Regions from separate parts of the Janthinobacterium sp. Bl 1 genome, predicted to be linked through region 2. Evidence: predicted binding sites of a transcription regulator. Region 2 holds the regulator's gene; each other region holds the start of a gene.
What was found. The regulator sigma-54, encoded in region 2, starts transcription at its own class of promoters, with help from an activator protein. The targets are predictions, from matches to a motif close to TGGCANGNAANCTGCTTT.
Positions count from the first base shown of each region.

Region 1 (2,269 bases), 2.7 Mb from region 2:
GGCAGCGAGTTTCTTGCCTATGAACATAATGTCAGCGTCGATACGCACGAGGCGCAAGTGCGGCCCCTGTATGAAAAAGTGGTCGCCGCCTGCAAGGCCGATACGGAAAACGGCTGCTTGCTGCTCGATTCCAGCCTCGACAGCGGGCGCTACGTGCACGCGCGCATCAGCATGCGCGCCAAGCCGGCCGGCATCAGGAAGCTCGTCGCGCTGGTCGCGACTGAAGGCGACGTCACGAGCCAGGGCACCAAGGTGGAAGACCTGGGCCGTCCCGTGCTCGACAGCAAGAAACGCCTGGAGATGCTCAGGCAATACCAGGCGCAATTGCAAGACTTGGAAAAGCGCTCGGGCGCGAACGTCGACGCCCTGATCAAGGTGACCAAGGAACTGGCTACCGTGCAAGTGGAACTGGAGCAGGCGACGGCGGCAGACGCGCTGTTGATGCAGCGCATCGACACGGACTTGCTGAACGTGGCCATCAGCGCCGAAGGCAAGCAATCGTTCTGGACACCGGTCAAGCGCTCGCTGGGCAATTTCACGGACAACCTGTCGGAAGGCGTGGCCAACGCCATCACGGCCATGGCCTACATCCTGCCGTGGCTGATCGCCTTCGTGCTGCTGTTCCCGCTGGGACGCAAGGGCTGGCGCCGCCTGCGTGGCGTGCCGCGCAAGGATTGATGCCGGGATTGTTGCGTCCGGCGCACCGTTTTACGGCAATTTGAAACCTGGCTGCACAGTCCTTGTGCAGCCAGGTTTTTTTTCGTGCGGCGGGAGCCGCGTGCACCATGGCGGACACCTGCTGGTGCTGGCATGCATTCTGCTTTAACAACATCGTATGCCCAGCTCGACCCCCACGAACCCATCACAGGAGTCCCCATGTCACGACGCATCATCCTGAAAGCGGCCGCCGCCGGCGCACTGGCCCTGGCCACGTCCACTTACATGCAGGCAGCCTTGGCCGCCGATACGATCAAGGTAGGTATTTTGCACTCGCTGTCGGGCACCATGGCCATTTCCGAAACGACGCTGAAAGACGTGGCCTTGATGACGATCGCCGAGATCAATGCCAAGGGTGGCGTGCTGGGCAAGAAACTGGAAGCCGTCGTCGTCGACCCGGCGTCAAACTGGCCCTTGTTCGCGGAAAAAGCGAGACAACTGGTGGCGCAGGACAAGGTTGCCGTTGTGTTCGGCTGCTGGACGTCCGTGTCGCGCAAGTCGGTTTTACCCGTGTTCAAGGAACTCAACAGCCTGCTGTTTTACCCGGTGCAATACGAGGGCGAGGAGCTGGAAAAGAATGTGTTTTACACGGGCGCTGCGCCGAACCAGCAAGCGATCCCGGCCGTGGAATACCTGATGAGCAAGGATGGCGGCGGCGCCAAGCGCTTCGTGCTGCTGGGTACGGATTACGTGTATCCGCGCACCACGAACAAGATCCTGCGTGCCTTCCTGAAAAGCAAGGGCGTCAAGGATAGCGATATCAGCGAGGTCTACACGCCGTTCGGCCACGCCGACTATCAAACCATCGTCGCCAACATCAAGAAGTTTTCCACGGGCGGCAAGACGGCCGTCATATCCACCATCAATGGCGATTCGAACGTGCCGTTCTACAAGGAGCTGGGTAATGCAGGCTTGAAAGCCACGGACGTGCCTGTCGTCGCGTTTTCCGTCGGCGAGGAAGAGCTGCGCGGCATCGATACCAAGCCGCTGCTCGGTCACATGGCGGCATGGAATTATTTCGAGTCCGTCAAGAACCCCGTGAATACGGCCTTCATCAAGCAGTGGAAGGCGTATGCCGTGGCGCAAAAGCTGCCGAACGCGGGTTCGGTCGTGACGAACGACCCGATGGAAGCGACCTATGTCGGCATCCACATGTGGGCGCAAGCCGTGGAAAAAGCCAAGTCGACCGATACCGACAAGGTGATCGCTGCCATGGCCGGCCAGAGCGTCAAGGCGCCATCGGGCTTCACCCTGACCATGGACGCCACGAACCACCATCTGCAAAAGCCCGTGATGATCGGCGAGATCAAGGCAGATGGGCAATTCAATGTCGTGTGGAAAACCAAGGAACCAATACGTGCACAGCCGTGGAGCCCGTTTATCAAGGGGAATGAGGGTAAGCAGAAGTTATGAGTTAGCAGCAGAAAGGCCGGGGTCAGACCCGACGGGTCTGACCCCAGATTTCGCTTGGGCTGAAGTAACGATGAGAGGTCTTTCCGCATGCGTCTGCTACGTCGTATTTTGTTATTACTTTGCCTGTTGCCGCTGTCTG
Region 1 covers NZ_CM177086.1:4,455,909-4,458,177, reverse strand. The annotation lists gene AC4BCN_RS20025 (DUF4349 domain-containing protein) at 1-678, shown strand, start outside; gene urtA (urea ABC transporter substrate-binding protein) at 877-2,130, shown strand; gene urtB (urea ABC transporter permease subunit UrtB) at 2,218-2,269, shown strand, end outside.
Region 1: the regulator sigma-54 is predicted to act here: its motif matches at 807-824, upstream of urtA (urea ABC transporter substrate-binding protein).

Region 2 (2,269 bases):
CAGACCGTCGAAGGCCGTCCTTTGAAGAAGGCCGAGATCGAGGAGCGCCTGGATAAACTGCTGGCCGATTTGCAGATTGAAAAGCTGCGCGAGAACCAGGCCCTGTCCCTGTCGGGCGGCGAGCGCCGCCGCGTGGAAATCGCCCGCGCGCTGGCCACCGATCCCCGTTTCGTGCTGCTCGATGAACCGTTCGCCGGCGTCGATCCGATCGCCGTGATCGAGATCCAGCGCATCGTGCGCTTCTTGAAGGAGCGCAATATCGGCGTGCTGATCACCGATCATAATGTGCGCGAGACGCTGGGTATTTGCGACCGTGCCTATATCATCAACCAGGGCTCGGTACTGGCGTCGGGACGCCCCGACGACATCATCGCGAACGAGTCGGTACGCCGGGTCTATCTGGGCGAACACTTCCGCATGTAAGCCAATGAAACAATCATTGCAGCTGCGCACTTCGCAGCACCTGGCACTGACGCCGCAGTTGCAGCAATCGATACGCCTGTTGCAATTGTCGACCCTGGAATTGCACCAGGAGCTCGAGCAACTGCTGACGGACAATCCCTTGCTCGAGCGCCTCGACGATCCGCTCGACCGTTCGCTGCGCCTGCTGTCCGACGGGGCCTTGAGTTCCACGGCCGCGCCGGCTGAAGCGCCGCCCCAGCCGCCAGGCCAGGAGGCGCCTGCCGCGCCGGCCGAAGCGGAAACCTTTGACGGCGAGGCGGGCGAGGGCCCGGCCGCTGCGGACGGCGGCGACAGCGACTGGAGCGAGGCGAGCCGGGGCAAGGCGCCCGACGACGAAGATTCGCGCCCGCAACTCGAGGCCCATCACTGCACCTTGCGCGAACACCTGATGGAGCAGATGCGCGTGACGGTGCTCGAGTTGCGCGACCGCGCGCTGGTCGAGCTGATCATCGACGCGCTCGACGACAATGGCTATCTGGAAGAGACGCTCGACGACATCCTGGCGCGTCTGCCGGAAGAGCTGGAAATCGATGCCGACGAGATGCGCACGGCCTTGTCGCTGCTGCAAAGTTTCGATCCGCCCGGCGTGGGCGCGCGCAATGCGTCCGAATGCCTGGCGCTGCAGATCAAGCGCTTGCCGCACATCGCCATGGTGACGCGGCGCATGGCCCTCGTCATCGTGGAAAAGCACCTGGCCTGGTTTGCCCAGCGCGATTTCAACAAGCTGAAAAAAGCCCTCGATTGCGACGATGAAGACTTGCGCGAAGCACAGACGGTGATTCGCCAGTGCAATCCGCATCCGGGCGCCGTATTCGCATCGGACGTGTCCGATTACGTGGTGCCCGACGTCGTCGTCAAGCGCGCGCGCAATGGCTGGCAAGTGACCCTGAACAACGACGTCATGCCGCGCCTGCGCGTCAATGCCATGTATGCCAACTTGCTCAAGCAGGGCAAGGGCGAGGGCGCCATGGGCGCACAGTTGCAGGAAGCCAAGTGGTTGATCAAGAATATGCGCCAGCGTTTCGACACGATCCTGCGCGTCGCACAGGCGATAGTAGAAAGACAAAAGAACTTTTTCTCGCACGGAGCCGTTGCCATGCGCCCCCTTGTGCTCCGTGAAATAGCTGATACACTGGGTTTACACGAGAGTACTATCTCGCGGGTAACAACTCAAAAGTACATGCTGACCCCGCACGGCATGTTCGAGTTGAAATATTTCTTTGGTAGCCACGTCGCCACCGAAGCGGGGGGCGAAGCGTCATCGACGGCGATACGGGCATTGATCGTGCAACTGACAGGAGCAGAAGACCCTAAAAATCCTTTATCCGACAGTAAGATTGCGGACATGCTGGGGGAACAAGGCATGGTGATTGCGCGACGTACTGTTGCCAAATACCGGGAAGCGTTGAAAATTCCGCCAGTGAGCCTGCGTAAGTGTTTGTAAGTTTTTTTCGGTTCCTCTGCGGGCCGGATAGGATGGACCGCACGAACCCGATCATCTTTAGGAGTGTGTATGAATCTCACCATCAGCGGACATCATCTCGAAGTGACACCAGCCATCCGTGAATACGTACAAACGAAGCTGGAGCGCGTGAAACGTCATTTCGATCAAGTTATCGATATCGCCGTGATTCTGACCGTGGATAACCTCAAAGAGAAAGAAAAACGTCAAAAGGCCGAAGTCAACCTGCGTTTAAGTGGCAAAACCGTCTATGTGGAAAGCCTGGCACAAGACCTGTATGCCGCGATCGATGCCCTGATCGACAAGCTCGATAGGCAAGTGATGAAATACAAAACCAAAGTGCAA
Region 2 covers NZ_CM177086.1:867,254-869,522, forward strand. The annotation lists gene lptB (LPS export ABC transporter ATP-binding protein) at 1-423, shown strand, start outside; gene AC4BCN_RS03915 (RNA polymerase factor sigma-54) at 428-1,906, shown strand; gene hpf (ribosome hibernation-promoting factor, HPF/YfiA family) at 1,976-2,269, shown strand, end outside.

Region 3 (2,269 bases), 2.9 Mb from region 2:
CGCGTCCCAGCATGGCGGGGCGCAGCAGCTGCCAGGCGGCCAGCATGACGCGGCGCGCCGCCTCGCTGTCGCCGCACAACAGGCGCACCACCACCAGCGATTTCATGTGCGTGGCACCAAACGCTGCGCCGGCCGGCGCGGTGATCCCGCGCACGGCCGCCAGCACGTCGGGAGAAACGGGCATGCCGACGGCGATCAGGGTGGCGCACACCGTGTGGCCCGCCAAGCCCAACGGACTGGCCATCAGCGCGCCGCCGCCAGCCAGCACGCCCTGCTCCCACCACAGCAGTTTGCCGCCACGGCGGATCTGCACCTGCTGGCTGATGCTGCCCGTATTGAAAACTTCGCCCGAGGCGCTGCGGCCCAGGCAGACGATGTCGCAGCCGATGTAGCTGGCGTCCGGCGCCAGTTCCACTTCGTGGCGCAGGCGCACGCAGGCCTGGTCGAAGAAAATGCTCTCTTGCGGCAGCCACTCGATGGCCGCGCCGCTACCAGCGCGCAGCACGATGTGCTGGCCCGAGACGTGGCCGTTGGCGCGGTACCACTTGGCCGCGCCCGGCGACGTGAGCAAGGCGTGCGCGCCCTCGCCCACCGTGGCGTCGACGGCCAGCTGGTCGCCGCCCACGACGCCGCCGGGCGGATGGATGATGATGGCGTGGCAGACGGCGCCGCCTTCCGGGTACAGGGGCTTTTGCACGCGCAGGGGGCCGCTGTGCGTGCGCTCGACGAGACGGCTGACGCCATCGTGCAAGGCAAAACCCAGGCGCAGCTGCGCCTGCCAGGCGCTGTGCGCGCTGGCTGGTAAAGGCGTGACTGGTCGGGTGCTGTCTGGCATGCGGGGCAATCGCGTAAATAAGCGATTACCTAAGCAGGATATGTGCCAGCGTCAGGGGAAGGAAAAGTGAGAATCGTGCACCGCGCTGCGGCGGGCGCACCGGCATGGTGCATCGGCCGCACCGCGGCGCTTAGGCCACGGCCACTGTCACGGCCAGGGTGCGCCGTTCGCGCAGCAAGGCCGTGAAGGCTTCCGCAGCGAGGGGGCGGCTGAAAAAATAGCCCTGCATTTCATCGCAGCCGTGTTCCGTCAGGAAGTCGACCTGTTCGCGCGTTTCCACGCCTTCGGCGATGACGCGCATGTCGAGGTTGTGCGCCAGCGAGATGACGGAACGGGCGATAGCCGCGTCGCTGCTGCTGGTGGTGACGTCGTCGACGAAGGATTTGTCGATCTTCAGCACGTCGATGGGAAAGCGTTTCAGGTAGCCGAGGCTGGAATAGCCGGTGCCGAAATCGTCGAGCGAAATGCCCACGCCGATATCCTTCAGGCGCGTGAGGGCCGCCACGGCCTTGTCCGGGTCGCCCATCACCGTGCTTTCCGTGATCTCGATGCCGAGGCAGGCGGGCGCGATGCCGTATTTGCGCAAGGCCGCCTCGACGAAAGGCACCGTGCGGTCCTGTGCGAACTGTTTGCCGGACAGGTTGACGGCCACCTTGATGCTGCCCAGGCCCGCGTCGTGCCAGGCGCGGATTTGCGCGCACACGCTTTCGAGCACCCATTCGCCGATGGCCGTGATCGAGCCGTATTCCTCGGCCAGCGCGATGAACAGGCCGGGCGGCACCTTGCCCAGCACCGGGTTATCCCAGCGCAGCAGGGCTTCCGCGCCCAGCAAGGCGCCCGTGCGCAAGCACATCTGCGGCTGGTAGTGCACTTCGAATTCATCGCGGCAGATGGCGCCGCGCAGCTGCTGCTGCATCGCCAGGCGGGCGCGGATATCGCTGCCCATGCGTTCCGTGAAGAAGGCGTAATGGTCGCGCCCCATTTCCTTGGCGCGCACGAGGGCCGTGTCGGCGTGGCGCAGCACGTCGTCGAGGCTGTCGCCGTCGGCCGGGCACATCGCGATGCCGATGCTCGTCGTCAGCGCCAGGCGTTCGCCATCGACGCTGAGTTCCTCGCGCAAGCCGGCCAGGATGGTTTGCGCCAGCCCCAGGGTACGCCCCAGCAGGGCATCGTCCTGCAGCAGGATCTGGAATTCGTCGCCGCCCTGGCGCACCACCGTGTCGCCTTCGCGCACGCAGCCGGACAGGAAACGCGCCACCACTTGCAGCGCCTTGTCGCCGACGGCCTGGCCGTGCGAATCGTTGATATTCTTGAAACGGTCCAGGTCGAGGCACATCAGCACCACCTGCTGACTGTCGCGCACGGCATTCGCACGCGCCTGCTCGAAGCGCTCGCGCAGCAGCACGCGGTTCGGCAAACCGGTCAGCGCATCGT
Region 3 covers NZ_CM177086.1:4,319,892-4,322,160, forward strand. The annotation lists gene AC4BCN_RS19410 (urease accessory protein UreD) at 1-835, opposite strand, end outside; gene AC4BCN_RS19415 (two-component system response regulator) at 966-2,269, opposite strand, start outside.
Region 3: the regulator sigma-54 is predicted to act here: its motif matches at 866-883, upstream of AC4BCN_RS19410 (urease accessory protein UreD).